DNA from 3 places in the Halobacillus sp. B23F22_1 genome. Region 2 is predicted to be linked to each of the others. Evidence: predicted binding sites of a transcription regulator. Region 2 holds the regulator's gene; each other region holds the start of a gene.
The links. Region 2 encodes Rex, which represses fermentation and respiration genes when NADH is low (regulators of the CRP and FNR family bind a similar motif). Its sites were predicted from a motif close to TTGTGAAATATTTCACAA; they were not measured.
Positions count from the first base shown of each region.

Region 1 (8,346 bases), on a different contig from region 2:
GCAGCAAGACATGGAAAACACATCTTTACTGAAAAAGTTTTAGCTTTGACGATAGAGGACTGTGACGACATTCTTTCTGAGGTGGAAAAATCCGGGGTAGAATTAATGATTTCCCTTCCAAGGTTAGTAGAGGATTATTATTTATATGCTCAAAAAGCAATCGACAATGGGTGGCTTGGCCAGTTAACGATGATCCGCTGTCGTGTTGCACATAATGGAGCAGTTGCTACAAGTGAGAATCCTGAAGGCTGGCTGCCTCAACACTTTTATGAACAAGAAAAAACAGGAGGAGGAGCTTTAATTGACCTTGGGGCTCATCCAATTTATTTAGCAAACCGACTTGCAGGTACCCCGCAAGCAGTTACGACTCGTTTACAGTCAGTCTTTCACCCGGGGATCGACGACCAGGCCGCAGCGTTCGTAGAATATGATTCGGGTGTTCTTGGAGTCCTGGAGACAAGCTTTGTCTCCTTTGGAAGTCCTTTTCAGCTGGAGGTTTATGGAACAGAAGGGACTTTACTTATTGAACAGAACACAGTTCGGATGAAGAGCATTCAATTTGAGAGTGATCAGTGGATTTATCCTGAGGATTTACCAGCTCCATTACCAATGCCTATGGAGCAGTGGGTAAAAGCGATTAAAGAAGGATATGAGCCAACGATCACGAAAGAGGATGCTCTTAAATTAACACTCGTTAATCAAGGCGCAGTAAAGTCCCAAGAAAATGAACAGCGAATAGATTTGAGCCAATTAAAACAATAAAGTGAAGCCGTGTCCATGGCAAGAATTCATCGAAAAGTGATTCGTGAAGCTCTGTAAGATTAGATAAAACTTATCTTAAGTATCATCCTTTCTTGACCTATAAATAATCCAAACTGATTTCAATAGAATCGTTCGGATTATTTTTTCTGTTTTATTCAGTTTTGTCCCGACCTCATTTAGTTATATGGTTGAAATTCGACTTTATTAATCGTTCAGATACTTCCAACGTTTCATAATGGGCGGGTTGATAATCGGTTACTTTGTGATCTTGTCCGATTACAATACGTTCGCCATAATCCCCTCGCAAAAGAAAAACGTCTTCGTTCATAAATCGGTTCATATTGTGGCCAAGAGCAGTCGATTCTTCTGGAAGACCGAACCAATCACGAAGAGTGGGAGCTGTATCGATTTGACCGGCCACATCAGTCACATGTATTGGTTTCTTTAAGTCATTACTTGAAACGATAAAAGGAACAGAGGTGAAATCAGTACGCCATTGCTCTTCTGTAATGGACTGGCCGTTCCACTGCTCAACTTCGTTTTTTGTTTCTTTAAAAACGCCGTTATGGTCTCCATAAACGACGACCACCGTGTCTTCCATCTCCCCCTCTTCTTCAAGTTTCTTTAAGAATTCACCTAAGTAATGATCGGTGTAGTGTATACTTTCAAAATAGTTTCCGAGTGATGAATGCTTTGTATCGCCGACATTTATTAACTTCTCTTCTTCCGGAATTAAGAATGGCGTATGGGATGTTAATGTAATAAGGCTAGCCATGTAAGGCTTCGGCAGCTCCTGCAAGTGATTGAACGATTGTATGAAAAAAGCTTCATCGCTAAGGCCCATGCCTAGAGCATGGTCCTCCACATTCTTGTAATCATCAATGTCGTAATATCGTTCAAACCCCATCGAAGGATAAACAGCATCACGGTTCCAGAATGTGCCTTCATCGCCATGAAAAGCGGTGGTGGTGTAACCTTCTTCTTTAAAATCTTTGGCTATAGAAGGGTAATCTACCATTGGATAGCGAAAAAAAGTACTTCCTTCTTTTAATGGATAAAGACTGTTAAAAACGAGCAGTTCGGCATCTGAACTGTTGCCTTCTGCGGTTTGAGGATAATAATTTTTAAAGGAAAGACCTGATTCCACAAGCCGATTTAAAGTGGGAGTGATTTCTTGGCCATTCACTTCTTGCCCAATAACAAACTGCTGAAGGGATTCAAACTGAATCATCAGCAGGTTTTTACCTTCAAATAATCCAGGCATGAGTAAGGGGTCTTCTCTGGGCACCGCCCGATCCTCACTTGTCAATAATTCATTAATTTCTTCTTTTTCATCTGCTGAAAGTTCCAGAACTTGCTGAGACGTCAAAAATTCGATCCAATCAATGGCTTGATGTCCCACCAGTCCATAATTACTCAGGTGAGAGTCAGAGGTATATTTCTTAAGCAAAAGATGACCTTTGCCATTTACTTGCATCGATATAGGCTTTAAAGATAAAAAAAGGACTGCAAGGACAACAACAGCAGCGAAGGGCTTTAACCGTCTGTTTAAAGCGGTGGCTGTGTAGGAGGTGTTCAGTTTCTCATACAGCATCCATCCTGCCAACAGAATAAGGTCTGTGAAAAACAGGACATGCCATCCGGCCATTTGGCTGAAAATACTCTCTGACATCCCGGACAGGTTTGACGTTTGCAGCGCCACATAGGAAGAAAACGGAGTATGAAAGTAATCCATATATAAATAAGATGACCAACAGTAAAAGCTGATGATTAATGAGAGAATGGCTCCGTACCAGAGGAAGTACCTCTTCATGAGAAGCATGACGCAGAACACGAGGAGGGAGAAGCTTAATGATACAAGTAAAGCTCCTTTCGACAGACTGTCTAGCAGATAATGACTGACGCCTGTTAATTTAACGAAAGCAGCCAGGGTGAATAGGCAAAACCAAATCAAACGATTCAAACAAAACACGTCCTTTATTAGTATATGGTTTTAGTATGGGTTTGCAGGAGAGATTTATCAGAGAAGCTTTACATCAAGACTTGAGAAAAAGCAAGACTACCCAGAAAATCGAATATAACAGTAACACTTTTGATAGAATGGAAGTAGACCAAACAAAACGATTCACAAATAGATCATGACTATAATATAATCACTATGTGAAATATTTCACTAATTGAATTGATAGGAGCTATTCCTTATGAAGCACCTAAAACATATTGCCTTCTCGCAACGGTCGGTTATCTTTACGCTCGTGTTGATATCACTTTTTATAGGGGCAGCAATTATTGCTCAAGCCTATTATTTCGTTGCGGTCATCGAAGGTGTTTTTCTTAATAACGCAGCGTTTCAGTCTGTTATCCCGCTTTTAATTGGGTTATTCTTTGTGCTGGTTGTAAGGGCATCGTTGACCTACCTTTTAGGAAGAACCGGGGTAAAGCTCGCAGCTAAAGCGAAAAACGAGTTCAGAAAATTACTAATAAATAAGTTTTCCAAAAATCCTGTTCAGGCTTCGATGCAAGGCCAGTCGGGAAGAAAAATTAGTGTGTTAATGGATGCAACTGACGATGTAGACAGTTATTTCAGCAGCTACGTGCCACAAATGATTCAAACAGCGGTTGTTCCTATTATTATCTTAATTGCTGTGTTTACGCAGCACATCTACTCGGGAATCATTATGCTCATTACTGCACCGTTTATTCCTTTTTTTATGGCTCTTATTGGAGTTATGACAAAAAAGAAATCAGAAGAACAGTTAGAAAAGCTTGCTGCTTTTTCAGGAAGGTTTCTTGATACACTGCAAGGATTAACAACGCTTAAGTTGTTTGGAAGGGCCAGAAAGCAGAGAGAACTTATCGAAGAAAGCAGCCTCGGTTTCCGGGACGCAACGATGGAAGTGTTGAAAGTGGCATTTGTATCATCCTTAATGCTGGAGTTTATTTCGATGCTCAGCATTGGTTTGATTGCGATGGAAATTGCCATTCGCTTAGTTGTGTATGAAAACATATCTTTTTTCTCCGCTTTTTTTATCTTAATTTTAGCTCCTGAATTTTATCAATTGTTAAAGGACGCTGGCAGTGCTTTTCACTCCGGAAGAGGGAGTATTGTAGCTGCTCAAAAAGTGACGGAGGAATTAGAACAACCAACACCTCATGTGGAATGGGGAGGTTCATCTTTAATATCAAGCACGACTCCTCCTGCTATTGAGCTTGCTGGAGTAAGCTTCAGCTATCACGAGAAGGGCTTTGCTCTAAAATCAATAGACGCTCAAATTGCTCCTTATCATCAGGTCGCTATTGTTGGACGGACGGGCTCTGGAAAAACCACGCTGCTTCATATTATAGCTGGATTAATGGCGTCTACAGAGGGACAAGTAAGAGTGAATGAGCAGCCTCTATTCGAATACAAAGAACAAGACTGGTTTAATCAGCTTAGCTATATATCTCAGCACCCTTATTTATTCTCAGGGACAATTGCTGACAATATTGCCGTCGGCTCACATGGGGCGAGTCGGGAACAAATCGTAGAAGCGGCTGAAAAAGCTGGAATTGCTTCATTTATAGAATCTCTTGAAGAGGGCTTTGACACATGTGTTGGAGAAGCGGGGAGAGGTCTTTCTGGAGGAGAGAAACAACGGGTAGCCATTGCTAGAGCCTTTTTAAAACGTCCTTCTGTGATTTTGTTTGATGAACCGACCACAGGCCTTGATCTGCAAACGGAAAAAATTCTCCAACGTTCGCTGGTAGAATTGTCTCAATCGTCTACTGTAATTACGGTGGCTCATCGCTTACACACAATACAGACCGCAGATCAAATTTTGCTGTTAGACGAAGGACAGTTAATTGGATCCGGAACCCATGAACACTTGCTCCAAACAGTTCCATACTATCGAAATATGATTTCCGTCCAGCAAGGAGGGGAAGCACGATGAGAGATTTAGGTATTGTAGTCAAGCTTGTTATGCTTGAGAAAAAGGATATAGTGCTTTCTATAGTTTTTGGATTTTTAGCCGGGATGGCAGCTGTCGGTTTGTTTGCTTCGAGCGGATATCTGATTTCTCGGGCTGCGTTAGTACCTCCGTTATATGCGCTGACGGTGGTCATCGCTATCCTAAAATTATTTGGGTTTACGAGAGCATTGAGTCGATATGCAGAGCGGTATTTCTCACACCGGGCCACCTTTTCCATTCTTAGTCACTTACGGGTTTCTTTTTATAAAAAGATGGAACCGCTCGCACCGCAGATTTTTCAAAAGTACCGAAGCGGAGATTTATTATCCCGGATCGTCGGGGATGTAGAAAGTTTGCAAAACTTTTTCCTGCGCGTGTATTATCCACCGATTGTGCTCGTTATTGTTTTTTTAAGTACGATTGTGTTCACTACGTTTTATTCTTTGGCTATAGCCGTTGTGCTGCTGCTCGGTCTATTGCTTACTGGGATTGTTGTTCCGGCTTTATTTACCATCAGACAAAAGCGGATTAATGCTCAAGTGCGTGAAAACAGAGGAGTTCTTTCTACTGAGGCAGCAGAAATGTTCTACGGTTATCGTGATTTAAAAATTTATCAAAAACTTGAAGAAAAAGAAGCAGAGCTTCTTCAAGCTTCACAACAATATGTGAATGAACAAGAAAGAGAAGGGTTACACTCCACATTCAGCCATTCCATGAACACGATGGTCTCGCTTATTATTTCTTGGTTTGTTCTTGGACTTGGAGCATGGTTGGTGGTGCAAGGTGATTTAAATGGGATTTTTCTTGCGATGCTTGTGATGGTCTCGCTCACTGTATTTGAAAATGCCACGCCGATGGCCGTTTTTCCCATTCATTTAGAGGACAGCAGACGTGCATCAAATCGATTGTTCTCTGTAGTTCGAGAAGAGCCTGCTAAAGAACCGGAATTACCGGTGCGCCTTTCTGAAAATCAGCCCCCTTCGATTCGCTTTGAAAATGTGAGTTTTTCGTTTAATGGAGAAAATAGGAAAGCTTTAGAAAAGGTGAATGTAAGCATTCCCCAAGGTTCAAAAGCTGCGATAGTAGGAGCGAGCGGTTCCGGAAAATCAACGCTGCTTCAATTACTGCTCAACATTCATCCCTATCAGGAAGGTGACATTCAATTAGATGATGTAAGTCTGAATAGAGTAGATCGAGAGGATCTTTGGGCTCGCTCGAACGTGGTATTACAGGAAAATCACTTTTTCTATGGAAGCATGCGGCATAACTTAGAAGTCGCTGCAGAAGGGCTCGACGAGTATGTACTCAAAGAAACACTGCAAAAAGTAAAGCTTGATCATTTTTCACTAGAAGATGAAGTACTGGAACGCGGTGAAAATCTGTCCGGGGGAGAGAAGCAGCGTTTAGCGATCGCGCGTGCTATGCTTAAGGGAGAGAGGTTATGGCTGCTCGATGAACCAACGTCTTCAGTGGACGCCTTAACGGAGAAGGTGTTGTATGATGAGTTATTTGCTCAGGCGCAAGAGGATACGGTTCTTCTTATTAGTCATCGTCTAGCCGGCCTTGAGGAAATGGATCAGATCATTGTGATGGAGCAAGGAGAAGTGGTGGAATCTGGGACGTTCCGTGAGCTTATGGCTCAGCAAGGTTACTTCTATGAGATGAAGCAGATTGAAAAGAGCGTTTTTCTATAAAGAAGCAGAGCGACTTCGGTCGTTCTGCTTTTTTTATGTGAGGAATAGATTGTTTATGAGGGATGTGTTTTGTGGTCGGATGTCTAAATAGAAAGGTGGATTGGAATGAACCATCAAAGCATGCAGAAGCGCGTAATGACAGTAACGGGAGAGGGGTCCGCATCGTCTCAGCCGGATGTTGCTTCTCTTCAGGTCGGTGTGGTTACAGAATCGATGAATCTTACGCAGGCACAGCAAGAGAATGCACGAGTGATGGAACGAGTCATCGCCTCGATTGTAAGCTTAGGAGTGCCCCGGGCTTCCATTCAAACGAGTGAATATACGATTCTTCCTCAATACGACTATGACAGCGGGAGCCAAGTGTTTAGAGGATACGAAGTAACTAATATAATTACCGTCAAAAATGAAAATATTGGTCAAACTGGGGAAATTATTGATACCGCCGTGCAAAATGGAGCGAACCGGGTTTCTACGATCCAATTCTCTGTAAAGAATCCTGAAGCACTATATCAGCAGGCGTTATCAGAAGCCTTGAGAGATGCTTATCTCAAAGCTAATACACTGGCCGGAACGATGAGGGCTCAGCTCGATCCAGCTCCGATGAAAGTGATGGAACGTGGAAAAGATGGTCCCGTCCCTTTGGCTAAAGCAGGTACATTTGCGTCATCAACGCCGATTGAGCCGGGACAGTTAGAGGTTGAAGCGGCTGTCGAAGTACAGTTCCAGTTCTTTGCGTAGAAATGCCGCAGAGTAAATCTGCGGCATGGGTTATTCTTTTAATCAAACGTTTGTTTAACTCAAAAACTGGCTTATTCAAAAAGTACTCAGCTATTTTTTAGTACAGCATCGTTCCTCTTTCACTTCTTTAATTTCTACTTTACAGCAGGGCTTATCATTCTTTTTACCAAAGATCTTTTTTATAAGATTCATTGAAAACTCCTCCTTTAAATAATATAAAATAGGAAACCGGAAATAGAAGACATAAATATGACAGAACCCACAAAGGCGATGACAAGTTTCTTTTTAAATATACTATGAAGCATGGTTACTTCAGGGAGACTGGCTCCTGCTGAACTAATCATAAGAGCCATTACCGGACCTAGAGCCATCCCTTTAGCGACCATAATTTGAGAAATAGGTATCATTGTAGACAGCCTGATATAAAGAGGGAGGCCAATAATAGCGGCTATGGGGACGAGCCACCAATGCTCTCCTCCCATATAACTTGTAATCCAGGTGGTTGGTACGGCTCCGTGAATGAGAGCGCCTATAGCCGCCCCTAAAATAAGAAACGGATAAACGGTTTTCACTAACTCCCATGTTTCCTTAGCAGCTAATCTAAAATTAAGCCTTTTCTCCTGACTGGAAGGCATGTGTTTTACTACGACGTTTTTTAATTGTTTTTCGAATCCTAAAGCACTTAAGGAAAAACCAATAATAATGGATAGTGTAATCGTAATCAGGCTGTAAAATAGACTGACTTTCCACCCTAATAAATAAGTCATGAGAGTAAGGATGGTTAAATCAAGAACAGGTGAAGCAAATAAGAAAATCATGACGATTGAGAATTTAACTTTATTGCGAAGCAAGTTAACGACAATAGGAATCGTTGAACATGAACAAAAAGGGGTAACAAAAGCGAAACCTACAGCAACACCCGCTTGCAGGACGGCGTGGCTGTTATTCATTAGATCTTCTATTTTTTGATAAGGGATCAATCCTTGTAAAAGGTTAACAACAAATGAAATACCAACAAACAAAAGAGTAAGTTCGAAGGCGATCTTTAAAAAGCTTTGGATAATATCTATCATAAATTCGCCTCTATTCATCAAATAATTTTGATTAATTAGATGTTATGAGCAACAGACACAGCAATCTGGCTGTTTTCTAGAAAACAGCTTAAAGATTTGGTTTAGAGAAAAATGCGGGAATCGAAGGGA
Region 1 is NZ_JBIEKE010000004.1:168,115-176,460, reverse strand. It holds gene ACGTNH_RS19860 (Gfo/Idh/MocA family protein) at 1-762, shown strand, start outside; gene ACGTNH_RS19855 (LTA synthase family protein) at 935-2,725, opposite strand; gene cydD (thiol reductant ABC exporter subunit CydD) at 2,964-4,694, shown strand; gene cydC (thiol reductant ABC exporter subunit CydC) at 4,691-6,406, shown strand; gene ACGTNH_RS19840 (SIMPL domain-containing protein) at 6,512-7,144, shown strand; gene ACGTNH_RS19835 (permease) at 7,351-8,217, opposite strand; gene ACGTNH_RS19830 (hypothetical protein) at 8,260-8,346, opposite strand, start outside.
Region 1: the regulator Rex is predicted to act here: its motif matches at 2,921-2,938, upstream of cydD (thiol reductant ABC exporter subunit CydD).

Region 2 (8,346 bases):
CTAAGGGAACAGAGCATTTTGTCAGTGATTTACACGGGGAGTATCAAGCCTTTCAACATGTATTAAGAAATGGGTCAGGAAGAGTCAAAGAGAAAATCAGGGATATTTTTAACGGAGTCATCTATGAGAATGAAATCAATGATTTGGCGACGCTGGTTTATTATCCTGAAGAAAAGTTGAAGATTATTAAAAATGGCTTTGATAATGACGAGGCATTAAACCAGTGGTATAAAGATACTATTGAACGAATGCTTAAGCTCATTTCCTACGCTTCGTCTAAATATACACGGTCGAAATTGCGTAAAGCCTTGCCTGATCAATTTGCCTATATTATAGAAGAACTTTTATACAAAACAGATGAATATGCGAATAAAGAACAGTATTACACAAAAATTGTCCAGCAGATTATTTCTCTTGATCAGGCGGATAAGCTCATCACAGGTCTTGCTTATACCACACAGAGGCTGGTAATGGACCATCTTCATGTAGTAGGGGACATTTATGATCGAGGACCCGAACCGGATAAAATTATGGAAACGCTTATCAATTATCATTCCGTTGATATTCAATGGGGGAATCATGACGCCTTATGGATTGGGGCTTTTGCCGGCTCAAAGGTTTGTCTTGCAAATATCATCAGGATCTGCGCCCGCTACGATAATTTGGATATCATTGAAGACGTCTATGGAATCAACCTTAGACCCCTTCTTAATCTGGCGGATAAATACTATGAGGACAACCCTGTCTTCAGGCCGAAAATTCATTCAGATCAAAAAGCATCAGACCATGAACGACTGCAAATTACGAAAATTCATCAAGCCATTGCTATGATTCAGTTTAAACTTGAAAGTCCTATCATTAAAAGACGACCGAACTTTAATATGTCTGAAAGGCTTTTGCTTGAAAAAGTGGATTATGATAAAAACGAAATAACCATTAACGGGAAAACGTACCCGCTGGAAAACAGCTGTTTTGCCACGGTTAATCCAGAGCAGCCGGATCAATTATTAGAGGAAGAACAGCAAGTGATTGACAAGCTGTTATTTTCTGTACAACATTCGGAAAAGCTCGCCAGACATATGAAATTTTTAATGAAAAAAGGCAGTCTATATTTAAAATACAATGGAAACTTATTAATTCACGGGTGTATTCCTCTAGATGAAAACGGAAATATGGAAGAAATGATGATTGAGAATAAAACCTATGCCGGCCGTGACTTGCTTGATATTTTTGAACATTATTTACGTCACGCTTTTGCACACCCTGAAGAGACAGATGATTTGGCCACAGATATGGTGTGGTATTTATGGACCGGAGAATATTCATCCCTTTTTGGAAAAAGAGCCATGACCACGTTTGAAAGGTATTTCATTAAGGATAAGGAAACCCATAAAGAGAAAAAGAATCCATATTACCATTTACGTGAAAATGAGGAAACGTGCCGTAAGATCCTGAAAGAATTTGAGCTGAATCCTGAGCAGGGCCATATTATAAATGGACACACCCCGGTAAAAGAAATTGATGGAGAAAACCCCATTAAAGCAAACGGAAAAATGATTGTGATTGACGGTGGGTTTTCCAAGGCATATCAATTAACGACAGGAATTGCCGGTTACACGTTATTATATAATTCCTATGGCATGCAGCTTGTCGCCCATAAACAATTTAACTCAAAAGAAGAAGTGCTGAGGAATGGAACCGACGTTCTATCAGTTAAGCGACTCGTGGACAAAGAACTGGAGCGGAAAAAGGTGCTGGAAACCAATGTGGGAGAGGAATTATTACAGGAAATCTCTATTTTAAATCGTTTGATGGAATATCGTTATATGAAATGACGCTCCAATCAGAAAAGCTCCATAATAATGGCTCAGAGTGAGGTTGATCACTCTGAGCCAATTCTTTTGCATTATTCATCTAAAGCTTCCCATTCTTCCAGTAAAGCTTCCATTCTTTCTAGATACTGCACATTTTCTTCCGTCAGATCAAGCGATTTCTCATGATCTTGAAAAACTTCCGGCTTGCATAAGAGCGCATCATTTTCTTCCACTTTTGCTTCAAGCTGTTCAATTTCCTGCTCAATTTCAGCGATGCGGCGTTTTCGTTTACGTTCTTCGCTTTTTAAAGCTTTATCCTGCTGAAAGCTGTTCTTTGATTCTTGTTCCTGCGGCCTCGTAGCTGCGGCCTGTTCAGCTCGTTCGGCTTCTTCAATTTCCTGAAGTTCCCGTTCTTCCTGTTTCTTGTTAAGATAGTAATCATAATCCCCGAGGAATACGCGCGTTTCAGCCGGCTCCATCTCCACAATTTGTGTGGCGATTTTATTAATGAAGTAACGGTCGTGGGAAACAAATAAGATGGTTCCTGGATAATCGACAAGTGCAGATTCCAACACTTCTTTGCTATCTAAGTCGAGATGGTTGGTCGGCTCGTCCAGGATTAACAAATTAGCTTCCTGCATCATCAGCTTGGCGAGCGATAATCGTGCTTTTTCTCCACCGCTTAAAGCAGAGACAGGTTTTAACACATCTTCTCCTGTGAACAAAAAGTTTCCAAGTATCGTGCGGATGTCTTTTTCGTTTTTATGCGGATACTCATCCCAAAGCTCGTTCAGCACGGTTTTCTTCGAATTCAGCTTCGTCTGTTCCTGGTCATAGTAGCCGATTTGGACATTTGTCCCGACCATAAGATTGCCTTTAGCTGCTTTTAAGTCACCGATAATCGTCTTAAGAAGCGTCGTTTTCCCGACACCATTGGGACCGACTAAAGCGAAAGAATCACCGCGTTGTAAGTCTAGAGACAGATGATCAAACACGTAGCGGTCCTGATCATCATAGCGAAACGCTAAATCACGAATCTTCAAAACGTCATTTCCGCTTTTCTTCGCCACTTGGAAGCTGAACTTCGCTGATTGCTGCTCCGTTTTTGGCTTATCAAGCTTATCCATTTTCTCCAGCTGCTTGCGTCGGCTTTGCGCACGCTTGCTTGTCGTGGCACGGACAATGTTCTTTTGAATAAACTCTTCCATTTGTTTAATGTCACTCTGCTGTTTCTCATAATGCTTCAGCTCAAGCTCATAATCTTCTTCTTTTTTCTTTAAATAATCGCTGTAGTTGCCGTGGTATTTCTTAGCACCCTGATGGGCAATTTCATATACGGTGTTTACAATTTCGTCTAAGAAGTAGCGGTCGTGCGACACGATGACAACAGCGCCTTCGTAACCCTGTAAGTAAGACTCAAGCCATGAGAGCGTATCAATATCCAGGTGGTTGGTCGGCTCATCTAAAATGAGAATATCCGGTTTCGTTAATAAAAGTTTTCCGAGGGCAAGCCGCGTTTTCTGCCCGCCGCTCAGTGTCGCAATCGACGTATTCCAATCGAAACCGTGAAAGTTAAGACCATTTAAAACGGCTTTAATCTCAGCTTCATATTGATAGCCGCCCGCGACCTTAAAGTAGTCTTGCTTTTCATCGTATTTTGAAAGCAGCTGCTGGTACTTGTTCTCGTCGGCAAGTAAGTCAGGATCTGCCATATCAGCTTCCATTTGGCGAAGCTCCTTCTCAAGCTTCTGCAAATGGCCAAACACCTTCGACATTTCATTCCAAATTGTATCACCGGACTGCAGACCTGTATTTTGAGCCAGGTATCCCATGGAAACATCTTTCGGTTTAAATATGTCTCCGGAATCATGGCTCATGTCCCCGGCCATCATTTTCAACAACGTACTTTTACCGGCACCGTTTCTTCCGACAATCGCAATGCGGTCATTCTTTTGTACATCCAGCTTAATATTTTTTAAAATTAACTCCGCGCCAAACCGTTTCGTCAATTGATTTAGTTGCATGAGAATCATGTCGTTTCACCTCAATGAAATAAGTGTATCTTATATAGGACGACAGTAGCAAGGAGAGGTACTTAAGAGATTGTGAACGCTTTAACACTTTCGTTTGATTTTTTGATAAAATAGGAGTAGTGTTTGAGTAACTAACCGTACAAATGGTAAAGGAGTCCCACGCATGTCTGAATTTACTCATTTCAATGAACAAGGACGAGCCCGGATGGTCGACATTTCGGAAAAGAAAGATTCCGTACGAACGGCAATCGCGCATTCGAGTATAGAAGTAAATCAAACGATATATCATAAAGTAACAAGCGGCGATATGGAGAAAGGCGATGTCCTTTCTGTTGCCCAAATCGCTGGAATTATGGCGGCAAAAAAGACGCCCGACTGGATTCCAATGTGCCACCCGCTTCCGTTAAAAGGGATCGATGTTACCTTTGAGTGGGAGACGAACGAGAAATATGTTCTCCATATTATCGTCACGGTGAAAACAAAAGGCAGCACGGGGGTTGAAATGGAAGCACTAACCGCAGCTACGGCAACTGCATTAACGGTGTATGATATGTGTAAAGCTGTCGATAAAGGAATGGTTATCGGTCCGACGTATCTAGAAGAGAAAACAGGAGGTAAATCCGGCGATTATAATCGAGAAAGCCGGTAAGAGGAGGTTAATCCAATGGATGCAGAAAACGCTAAAATACCACAAGCTACAGCGAAGCGGCTGCCGCTATACTATCGATTCATTAATAATCTCCATAGCCAGGGTAAGATGAGAGTCTCCTCGAAGGAACTGAGTGAAGCGGTTAAAGTTGACTCGGCAACAATTCGCCGTGATTTTTCTTACTTTGGAGCCCTCGGGAAAAAAGGATATGGGTATAATGTTGAATATCTGTTATCATTTTTCCGTCAGACGCTTGATCAGGATGAAACGACAAACGTCGCTTTAATTGGGGTCGGAAACTTAGGAACTGCTTTTTTAAACTATAATTTCATGAAAAATAACAATACAAAAATTGAAGTCGCTTTTGATGCAAAGGATGACCGTATCGGACAGACAGTAGGCGGTGTGCCGATTAAGCACATCGACGATTTAGAGAAGCATATGGAAGGCATTTCTGTTGCGATTTTGACGGTGCCGTCTTCTGCAGCGCAAGGGATTGCTGATCGGCTGGTTGAAGCTGGGATTTCTGGGGTGCTGAACTTCACTCCTGCGCGAATTACGGTGCCAAACAGCGTGCGTGTTCATCACATTGACTTAGCTGTTGAGCTGCAGGCGCTTGTGTATTTCTTAAAACATTATCCATTAGATGAAGAGGAGGACAACTGATAAGGTTGTCCTTTTTGCATGCATAGAAAGCTCGTTTTTTCTTTTACCTTGAGAGTGTAATCCTTCCTGGCGGGACCTAGAGGAAAGGGTTTTATGAAACGACTCCCTTTCCATGGGCGAATGGTGTGCCTCCTCGGGCTTTATAAGCCCTCCGGGGTCACACCTTATTCGTCTCTCCCATAGGAGTGTCGCCGTTTCATAAAACCCTTTTCAGTAATAGAAGACAAGTCGTGCCCTTATGGAATTTAAAGAATTCAGAAGGATATCCACTCTACTATGCTTCGAAAGCAATTTATCAATAAAGATGAAAGCTTTTTTTCGCATGTAGAGGAATCTGAGTACTTACATTACCCAATTCTCAACCACCTCCATGTCAATCTTTTTTCTCAAGTAAAGAAAGTGTGGTGAAGGAGTTTCCTTGAATCTCGTAGGTGTGTTCTTTGCTTTCTTTCCAGTTCACCGTTACCTCGTTGCCAATGGTTCTATTTTTATTTTCTTCATCAGCTGTAATAAGTTCCATAACTGTGTCACCTTCTGAAGGGAAGTCTTCTTCGTTAAAATGGAATTCTAAATTTTCTTCACGGCTGATACTGGAGCCGTCTGCATATGTACTGCCTTGCGAAGCGATCAGCTCTCCATCCTGGTAAAATTGCAGCTCCATGGCGTGAAATTCCATATCACTATTGTTGATGACTTTTATAAGAACCGTATCTTTCTCATTTTCAGAATCCGCAGTAGAGTGAGAACAGCCGCTTAATAAAGTAAATGTCAGGCATATTAAAAGTATAACCAAACTTTTAGGCATGAGCGTCCCCCTTATTTTTTTATAGTAGAAATTGTAACATATTGTAAATAGGGTAGGCATAACGAATGTTTGCGACCGATAGAAGTGCTAAAATGGTTGTTACTTAGGGTATAAAAAGAAGGGGACATTATAAAGAAAGGGGGGGATCTGATGTTGAGCAAAATACCTACGAAATGGTTAGTCGTACTATCTGTATTATTTGGAACGTTTACTGTCATTTTAAATAACAGCATGCTGAATCCGATCCTTCCGCGGTTTATTGACGTGTTTGATTCCAACGCGGTGGCAGTCGGCTGGATCTTAACGATTTTTATGGTATCGATGGGGATGACGATGCCGTTAACCGGCTATTTAGGTGATCGATTTGGGAAAAAGAAAGTGTACATCGCCGGACTGTGTCTATTTATCCTCGGCTCTATTTCCGGGCTGCTTTCACAAACGCTTGGAATGGTCATTATGTCGCGGGCCATCCAGGGGGCGGCCGGCGGTATGATGATGCCGATTGCTATGGCTCTTATCTTTAACTCCTTTCCTAAACACGAACGCGGCTTAGCCGTAGGCGTATACGGGGTAGCCGCGATGGTGGCCCCTGCGATCGGACCGACAGTAGGCGGTTTTATGATTCAGTTTTTGGACTGGCCGTGGCTGTTTGCGTTTAATATTCCGTTTGGCTTACTTGGACTTTTATTATCGACGAGATTTTTGGAACGGACAGAAACGCATCCAGAGAAGAAGTTCGATTACATTGGTTTTGTCATGATTACGCTTGGAATTGGTGCTGTACTGCTGGCTCTTGGGCGAGGGCGTGAGCTTTCAATGCTCGTCGATCCTTTGAACCTTGCCTTGATCATGGCAGGATTATTAGCGATCACAGCTTTTGTATTCTATGAAAATCGTCACGATGATCCACTGCTCAACTTATCCGTCTTTAAAGTACCGACGTATTCGGTTTCGATTCTCGTTACGTCAGCAGCGTCGATCGGCCTGTTTTCCGGTATTTTCTTACTGCCGCTGCTCATTCAAGTCGTGTACGGGCTAAATGAAGTGATGACAGGACTGCTGTTCTTACCTGCAGCGGCGGCAAGCGGCATCTTTATGTCGATTGGCGGGCGCCTGCTCGATAAAAAAGGGCCGCGCTATGTTGTACCGCCAGGCCTTGCGATTATGGCTGCCGCTACTATTGGGCTTGGTATGCTGCACGTGTCCACGCCATACTGGCTGATTCTATTACTTAACACTGTGCGCGGACTAGGCATGGGCATGGGGAATATGCCGGCAACGACATCGGGCATGAACGCGATTCCTGAACATTTAGTGGCGCAGGGCTCGGCAATGAACAACATCATCCGCCAGATTTCTTCGTCACTAGGCATCGTCTTTTTTTCTATTTATTATGAAGTACGGCGTGCTCAAGTAGCGGCTGCTCCTGGTATAGATATGCAGGCAGCGACACTGCAGACGTTAAACGAAGCGTTTCTCGTTTCAGCAGCTGTATTACTTATCGCTCTGCCGTTTTCTTTCTTATTAAAAGGTGTACAGGATGATAAGGTGAAGGCATAAAAAAATGCTGAAGAGCTATAGTGACTCTTCAACATTTTTTCGTTAGGTGTTCCATTCTCGCGCGAGCAAACCGTACATCAACATATCATAAGCTTTACCGTCGCGGAGGATAAATTCTCGTTGAGCTCCCTCGTAAGTAAAACCAAGTTTTTCATACAGCCTTAAGGCCGGTTCGTTGTAATCAAAAACAGTAAGCTGCAATCGATGAAGGTTTAATTCTTGGAAGGCGTAGTTGATTAACAGCTCCATGGCTTCTGTACCGTAGCCTTTTTCTTGATAATCGGCATCACCAATCGCAATCGAAATCCAGCCGTTACGCTGGTTCCACAGAATTCCGTCAAGCTCTACGTAGCCGATCAGCGTATCTCCATCACAGATGGAAAATAGAAAATGGCTGTCATTCTTATTGGCATCATCGCGCCATTCTTTTAAAGAATCGTACGAACGCGGCTGTGCAGCTGCAGCATCGAAGCGGCGCAGGAACAACGAATGATTAAACCACGTTGAAATTTGCTCAAGATGCTCATCGCTCACAGGACCCAGATGAACACGGTGACTGTGCAGAATGGCTTTCACAGCTCTCACCTCCAGAACTATTTATTCTTTTTATCGTTCTTTGATTGTTTAATCTTAAGGTGAATATTAATTAAACGGATCGTTACCGCGAAATTAAACGTAGCAATAATGATCGGCAGCAGCGTTGGAAAGCTCCAAAGCGTTTCCGATTCCATGCTGGCTGCGATATACGTAAAGGCGACCCCCATGAAAAAGTAGATGGCCGCCATCGTAAGGGGAGAAGCTCTCATATTAGAACAACCC
Region 2 is NZ_JBIEKE010000003.1:796,606-804,951, reverse strand. It holds gene fbp (fructose-1,6-bisphosphatase) at 1-1,835, shown strand, start outside; gene ACGTNH_RS18820 (ABC-F family ATP-binding cassette domain-containing protein) at 1,907-3,847, opposite strand; gene moaC (cyclic pyranopterin monophosphate synthase MoaC) at 4,011-4,496, shown strand; gene ACGTNH_RS18810 (redox-sensing transcriptional repressor Rex) at 4,512-5,162, shown strand; gene ACGTNH_RS18805 (hypothetical protein) at 5,536-5,967, opposite strand; gene ACGTNH_RS18800 (MDR family MFS transporter) at 6,121-7,527, shown strand; gene ACGTNH_RS18795 (GNAT family N-acetyltransferase) at 7,570-8,103, opposite strand; gene ACGTNH_RS18790 (YdiK family protein) at 8,121-8,333, opposite strand; gene ACGTNH_RS18785 (CPBP family intramembrane glutamic endopeptidase) at 8,335-8,346, opposite strand, start outside.

Region 3 (8,346 bases), on a different contig from region 2:
ATACTTAGGAGAATATTTCGGTATTAAATCTGTCTATGTATTGCGTGATGAGTTGTATAAAAAGCTGCAGCGTCTTCCATTTAAATACTACGACAATGCCAAAACAGGAGATATTATGTCTCGGTTAACAGCGGATGTAGAAGGCTTTCGTTTTTTCCTGGCCATGGGTTTTTCTGAGCTTATCCGTATCACATTATTAATTGTCATAAGTTTGAGCGTAATGTTTTATTACTCTATTCCTCTCGCTCTTGTAACGATGGCTTCTATGCCTTTCTTAGGATTCGTAGTCTATCAATTTGACCGGCGAGTCCATCCTGCCTTTCGAAAAATTAGAAAATCATTTGGACAATTAAATACACGAGTGCAGGAAAATATTAGCGGGATGAACACAGTAAAATCATTATCGAGAGAAGATTTTGAAGTTGGGCGCTTTCTTGATCGAAGTGAACATTATCGTTCGAACTATATAACGACTTCGAATATTTGGGCACGTTACTTCCCGCTCATGGAATTCATTGGTAATGTTTGTGTGGTTGCTCTTCTTGCCTACGGTGGGTACCTCGTCGTCAATGGGTCTTTACAGTTAGGTGAATTAGTCGCCTTTTTCAGCCTCGTCTGGTATATACTTGGTCCGCTTATGAATTTAGGCTTTGTCATTAACCTTTTTTCTCAATCTAAAGCTTCAGGAGAAAGACTGCTTGAAATTTTAGAAGCTAATGAAGATATTCAGGAAAAAGAAAATGCCATCGTTCAAGATCGTCTTCGTGGCCATGTGACTTTTGATAAAGTGACACTTACTTACACTGAAGATGATGATTCGGCATTAAAAGATATTAGTTTTGATGCTCCTCCTGGCACTACGATCGGGTTAATTGGTGCTACCGGCTCAGGAAAAACGAGTATTACGCAATTGATTACTCGATTCTACGAACCTGAAAAAGGAAGAGTACTGGTTGATGGTCATCCTGTAGCGGATTATGGCCTAAAAACGCTGCGGAAAAATATCGGTTTTGTGCTGCAGGAATCTTTTTTATTTTCCACTACGATTAAGGAAAATATTGCTTATGGCAATCCTGATGCTACGCTTGACGACGTCAAAGCTGCAGCGAAGCGAGCTCAGGCCCATGATTTTATTATGGATATGCCAGAAGGTTACGATACACTTCTAGGTGAACGAGGAATGGGATTATCTGGTGGGCAGAAGCAGCGTATTGCAATTGCGAGAGCGATCCTAATTGATCCTGCTATTTTAGTGTTAGACGATGCCACATCTGCAGTGGACATGGAAACTGAATTTCAAATCCAGAAAGCTTTAAAAGAAGTCATGAAGGGACGTACCACATTTATAATTGCTCACCGCATCTCTTCCTTAAAGCACGCAGATGAAATTATAGTATTAGAAGAAGGGTCGATTGTGGAGCGAGGTTCACATGATGAGCTGCTTCAAAATGGAGGTCCTTATCAGCGCATTTATGAAATACAATACCAGGATAAAGAAAAAATATTAGACTCATCCAATATCTAGTAAACAAAGGGGGGGAGAGAAATGGCTAGAAAACCAAAGCATGTTCCAGAAACGAATAAACACTTAAACCGGTTCAAATATACCCAGGATTTAGCAATTGAGAAGCCTTTTAACTGGTCGCAGCTCATGCGCCTGCTGAGATACGTTAAACCATATTGGAAAACATTACTGCCGATCTCCATCATTGCTATGCTAGTAGCGACAATTGTACGATTAGTCGTGCCTATTCTTATAGGTAAAGTCGCCATTGATATTGCTATTGCTGAAGGGAATACCAATTTACTTATTCAATTAGTAGTTGGTGTGGCTGTTATGTACTTATTAAGCTATGTATCAAACATGCTCAGGATTAAATACGTCAATATCCTAGGTCAGAACGTCATTTATGATTTACGTCAGCATCTATTTTCGCACGTCCAAAGGTTGTCACATAAATTCTTTGATACGCGATCGGCAGGCTCAATTCTTGTACGTATCATGAATGATATTAACTCCTTACAAGAACTTTTTACGAATGGGATTATTAACTTGTTAATGGATGTCGTTATGCTGACAGGAATTATCGTCATCTTATTCGCGTTAAGTCCGAAGCTTGCGATTGCGATCCTAGTGATCATGCCAATTATGTTCTACATCTCTACTAAACTGCGGCGAAATATAAGACGGTCGTGGCAGCAAGTTCGTATTCAGCAGTCTCGACTCAATTCCCACCTGAACGAAAGCCTTCAAGGGGTGAGAATTACGCAGTCTTTTTCACAGGAAAGAGAAAACTCGGAGTACTTCGATGGTGTAAACTCAGATAATTTTGAGTCGTGGAATGTAGCCACTCGTAAAAGTGCGATGTTTCGTCCTTTTGTTGAAATGAGTAATGCAGTTGGAACGGTGATCTTAGTCGCGTATGGCGCTTACCTCATTTTACAAGAGGGAATGCCAGTGGGAACATTTGTATCCTTTGCTTTCTTCCTCGGTATGTTTTGGGAGCCGATTTCAAGACTTGGGCAAATGTATAATCAGCTGTTAATGGCGATGGCTGCTTCAGAGAGAATTTTTGAATTTCTTGATGAAGAGCCTAATGTTGAGGAACGTGCCGATGCTGTACCGTTAACAGACATGAAGGGTCGTATTGAGTTTGATCACGTACAGTTTGCGTACGATGAAAAGAGAGTGGCGCTGCATGATATTAATTTAGACATGAAGCCTGGCGAAACCGTTGCTTTAGTAGGGCATACAGGCTCAGGTAAATCGACCATCGCTAACTTAATAAGCCGTTTCTATGATCCGACCAAAGGTGCTGTTAAAATTGACGGAATCGACTTGAAAGATGCGACAATCGATAGTGTAAGGCAGCAAATTAGTGTGGTCTTGCAAGATACATTTATTTTCTCTGGTACGATCATAGAGAATATTCGTTTTGGGCGGCCTGCAGCGAGCGACGAAGAAGTCATGGAAGCAGCAAAGGTTGTAGGTGCAGATGAGTTCATACAACGTTTAAACAATGGGTATGAAACAGAAGTAGAAGAACGAGGCAGCATTCTTTCAGCTGGAGAACGCCAATTGTTATCCTTTGCTCGAGCACTGCTTGCTAATCCTCGTATTCTAATATTGGATGAAGCCACAGCTAGTATTGATACGGAAACGGAAATGAAGATACAAGAAGCTCTTCGTCGTCTATTAAAAGGACGGACGGCCATTATCATTGCTCACCGATTGTCAACCATTCGTGAAGCAGATACGATTTACGTCCTTGAAAATGGCCGCATATTAGAGAGCGGTTCTCACGATGAGTTGATGGAACAAAAAGGAGAATATTTCGAATTAGTTAAAGCACAATTTCAAATGCTCGATGCAATCTAATAGAATGCCCTCGTAATTTAGTTACGAGGGCATTCGCGTTTCTGGAGAAACCATTGTTTTTCCGCAAGCTTTTTTTGCCGCCTAGAGAAAGGCCCCTTGAGGCTGCTGAAAAAGTCCTGCCTAATTTAAAGAGCGTCAAGAATCGCTTGTCGCTGGATACTAGCCGCAGGCACGGCTTCAGCTAACTTGGTTAAATTCCACACAGGAGTTTTTTATCTTTCATCGACCTTTAGTTTTTCAGTGTCATCCCCCTTCCCTTTCCGCGGACGAGCACCGAGCTTCCTCGGAAACCCACGCTCGGCGATCTCGGCTCACTCGTTCTTCCGCAGGAGTGGGAGGGGCACTGCTCCTTAGATTTTCTTTTACTACAGAAAAAGACTCACCTTCACCTTCCTCATCTTGAATAGTTAATGGCCAATTCTCTTCATGTTCCGGCAGGCAGCTGGAATCAGCACTTGTACGAAAACATTTTCCTATCTAAATCGGCATATCCCGTTCTTTAGTGTACTAGTAGATAAAATTTAAGTGAAAATGCCAAAAATTAATGCTGTCTAGAACTTTCTTGACAGCCTGGAATACCCTCATAATTTAGTTGCTAGGGCATTATTTTGTCTGTTTGGTGGTATGGTTCATTAAGAGAAAAAACAAATAACTGGACAGGACCTCGAAGTTTCTTGTACATTGTATGTAAATCGACTTTGTGAAGTTTGTCACAAAATAGTCATTACTTATTCTTCTGCAGGGCAGCATGCCGTTTTATAATAGACGAAGACAAATTTACTTGATTAAGTTCAAGGGGGTACTTTTATGTTTTTTGAAGATAGCGTGACGATGAGCCGCTTACTTACATCGCTGACTTTAATCTTTCACGTGATTTTTGCGACTGTAGGTGTAGGCATACCTATCATGATCTCCATCGCAGAATTTCTTGGAATAAAAAGAAAAGATCAACACTTACAGCTTCTGGCCAGACGATGGACAAGAGGGATGACGGTTACGATTGCGGTAGGGGTGGTAACAGGAACGGCAATTGGCTTACAGCTCTCGCTATTATGGCCGAATTTTATGCAGATCGCGGGTAACGTCATTAGTCTTCCTTTATTTATGGAAGTCTTTGCTTTTTTCTTTGAAGCGATCTTTCTAGGAATCTATTTATATACATGGGACCGGTTTAAGAATCCGATGTATCATTGGCTTTTATCTATACCTGTCATTGTAGGGTCAACGCTATCTGCTTTCTTTATTACAACGGTTAATTCATTTATGAACACACCACAAGGTTTTGAATTAGAGGGCAATACAGTGACAGACATTAATCCGCTGGCTGCTATGTTTAACCCGGCAACACCTACTAAGGTTTTTCACGTAGTTGCTTCTTCTTATTTAACTTCTGCAGCAATATTAGCAACAATAGCTGCCGTTATGCTGATAAAGAAGAAAGGATCCACATATCACAAAAAAGCTTTAAAACTTACAGTAACGGCAACATTTATCTTTGCTATATTCACTGCTGTAGCTGGTGATTTGTCAGCTAAATTTCTAGCAGAACATCAGCCTGAGAAATTAGCAGCAGGGGAGTGGCACTTTGAAACGGAAAGTGGAGCAGACCTCGTATTATTTGGAACGCTGAACGAAGAGGGGGAAACAGAAAATGCCATTCGCATCCCGAAGGCGTTAAGCTTTTTAGCCTATGGTGATTTTAATTCAGAAGTAGAGGGCTTGAATGAAACGCCTGAAGAAGAACAGCCGCCTCTATGGATCCATTATATGTTTGATTTAATGGTTTCTATTGGGATGTTTACATTAGGTGTATCTGCCTTATTCCTTCTGTTCTGGAAAGTGAGGAAGTGGAATGAAGAAAATAATATACTGCTCTGGTTGATTGCAGCTTGCGGCCCCTTATCCATGCTGGCTATTGAATTTGGCTGGATTTATGCAGAAGAAGGCCGCCAGCCATGGATTTTAAGAGGGATTATGACGGTAGCTGAAGGGGCAACCACTTCTGATCACGTCGGTTTAATGTTTATATTATTTACTGGTCTTTATACCGTGTTAGGTGTTGGATGCGTTGTTGTTCTGCGAAAAATGTTCAAAGACCACCCGGCAGAAGCTGAATTTGAAGATCGATATCCTGAAGTTGCAGCTACGAAGGAGGAGGAATAATGGGGTATGAGTATATAGGAATTACGGTGCTCTGGATCTTCTTATACGGGTATTTAATCGTAGCTTCCGTAGATTTCGGAGCAGGATTCTTTGCTTACTATGCGAAGTTAACTAAAAAGGATCATATTATGAACAAGCTGATTGCCAGGTATCTATCGCCAGTGTGGGAAGTTACCAACGTATTCTTTGTGTTTTTCTTCGTCGGAATTGTTGGTTTCTTTCCAGATACCGCCTTCTATTACGGTCAAGCTTTACTCATTCCAGGCAGTATAGCAATCATCCTGCTGGCCATTCGCGGTTCTTTCTATGCATTTGAAAACTATGGCTCCAAAGACAACCATTTGTATATGTTTTTATATGGTGCTACCGGACTGCTTATTCCCGCTTCACTTTCTACGGCTCTAACACTTTCCGAAGGCGGGTTCATCGAGGAAACAACAAATGGTGTACGGCTTCTGTATGGAGAGTTGTTGTCTAGTCCTTATTCCTGGAGCGTAGTTTTCCTGGCAATTGTTTCGGTCCTTTACATTAGCGCTATGTTTTTAACTTATTATGCTTCGAGGGCTAACGACCGGCCGGCTTTAGAGCTTGTTAGAAAATATGCTCTTTTCTGGAGCTCTCCAACTATCATTGCCAGTTTAACGACGTTTATCGCATTAAGTCAGCATAACCCTGAGCATTATCAAAAAGCGATTGACTTATGGTGGATGTTTGGAATCTCAGTAGCTTTCTTCATGACAGCAGTACTCCTCGTATACAATGGAAGATTTTATGGCTGGGCTTTTATAGCTGTCATGTTTCAGTTCTTTTTTGCCTTTTTCGGCTATGGTGCCTCACACCTGCCGTATATTCTTCAGCCGTATATTACAATTACAAGTGGAGCCACTCATGAAACGATGGGAATTACGCTCGTCATTGTCTTTATAGCAGGCCTATGCTTGCTGGTCCCATCTCTATATCTGCTTATGCGTTTATTTCTTTTCGATGCAGACTACGTAAGAGGGAATAAGTAGAGGAGGCGTCAGGCCTCCTTTATTTTATGGGAAATTTTTCACACCTGAAAATTATGATAGAATAACGGTAGATGATAATTGAATTTTGGAGGCTAGACGAATGAAAAAAGAATTTGCTGTAATAGGGCTCGGCCGTTTCGGCGGTAGTATTTGCCGTGAATTAAGCCGAGAAGGAATGGAAGTTTTAGCTCTTGATTTAGATGAAGATAAAGTAAATGAATATAGGGACATAGCTGCCCATGCTGTTATTGCTGACTCCACCGATGAAAATGTGTTAAAAGAGTTAGGCATACGTAATATTGATCACGTTATTGTAGCTATTGGCGATAATATTCAGGCGAGTATGTTAACAACACTGATGTTGAAAGAATTAGGAATAAAAACGATAACAGTGAAAGCCCAAAATGATTACCATGAAAAAATCTTAAGTAAAATCGGAGCAGATCACGTCGTTCACCCGGAAAGAGATATGGGGAAACGGATTGCACATAATATTATTTCCAATAATATATTAGATTACATCGAACTTTCTGATGATCATAGTGTAGTTGAGGTAAAAGCAGGCAGTAAAATGAGCGGCAAAACCTTAGTTGATCTTGATATCCGTGCGGAGTATGGTTGTAATGTTGTAGCGATAAAGAGAAAGAAAGAAGTTATTGTATCCCCAATGGCTACTGAAGAGATTCACGAGAGCGATATTTTAATCGTAATTGGTGCTGATAATGACATAAGCCGTTTTGAGAAAAATTTAGTTGTGGAAGATTAAAACAACTTTATAGAGCTTCTCAGCTTGTAGAGTAACCATAGTTTTTTTTATCTCGACTGGGCAGACATTTCTTGTATTTGGAAAAGTGAAATCAACTTTCCGGGGTACCCCTTATTCATTTCTACCATAGGAGTGTCGCCGTTTGCTACATTCCTTTTTCAACATTTAGAGAACCTTATAGAGGTTCTTTTTTATGTGTAAAAATATGGTTTCTTTCCGAAGGGTTTAATTTTAACGGGTAAGGGAAAATAAAGAGATAAAGTCTTTTCAGCGAAAGGAAGGATCTCTCTTGGCAGAACAAAGAACAGGACAAATTTTAATCGATCTATTAATAAATTGGGGTGTTCCTCACGTTTATGGATTACCCGGCGATTCTATAAATGAACTTATTGAAGATTTGAGAAAGAGAAAAGAAGACATTGATTTTATTCAAGTTAGACACGAAGAGACCGCTTCATTAGCTGCGGCAGCCCATGCTAAATTAACGGGTGAATTAGGAGTCTGCTTGTCGATAGCAGGACCTGGAGGTATTCATTTATTAAATGGATTATATGATGCAAAATCCGACAAAGCGCCAGTTTTAGCAATTGTAGGGCAAGTAAATAGTGAAGAAGTAGGGACAGGGGCCTTTCAAGAAATTAATTTAGAAAAAATGTTTGATGATGTAGCTGTTTTTAACAAACGTGTGCAGACAGAGAAGCAGCTTCCTGATCTAATGAATCAAGCGATCAGGGAAGCTTTTACTCATAAAGGGGTTTCTGTACTCGTCGTACCTGATGATTTATTTGGGAAGAAGCATTCCTATGATGTAAAGTTGACTTCTTCAAGTTATTACCGACCAGAAATAAGTCCTCAGGACAAGCATCTGGAAGAGGCTAAATCGCTAATAGAGAAGGCAGAAAAACCTCTCATTTTAGCAGGGCAGGGAGCTGCGAATGCTAGAACTGAATTAATATCATTTGCCGAAAAAATTAAATCACCGATTATTTTAAGTTTGTTAGGTAAGGGAGTTCTTCCTGATCATC
Region 3 is NZ_JBIEKE010000002.1:838,718-847,063, reverse strand. It holds partial or broken gene ACGTNH_RS21145 (ABC transporter ATP-binding protein) at 1-625, shown strand, start outside; gene ACGTNH_RS21140 (ABC transporter ATP-binding protein) at 638-1,525, shown strand; gene ACGTNH_RS12090 (ABC transporter ATP-binding protein) at 1,547-3,379, shown strand; gene ACGTNH_RS12085 (cytochrome ubiquinol oxidase subunit I) at 4,187-5,542, shown strand; gene ACGTNH_RS12080 (cytochrome d ubiquinol oxidase subunit II) at 5,542-6,555, shown strand; gene ACGTNH_RS12075 (potassium channel family protein) at 6,656-7,321, shown strand; gene ACGTNH_RS12070 (pyruvate oxidase) at 7,611-8,346, shown strand, end outside.
Region 3: the regulator Rex is predicted to act here: its motif matches at 4,078-4,095, upstream of ACGTNH_RS12085 (cytochrome ubiquinol oxidase subunit I).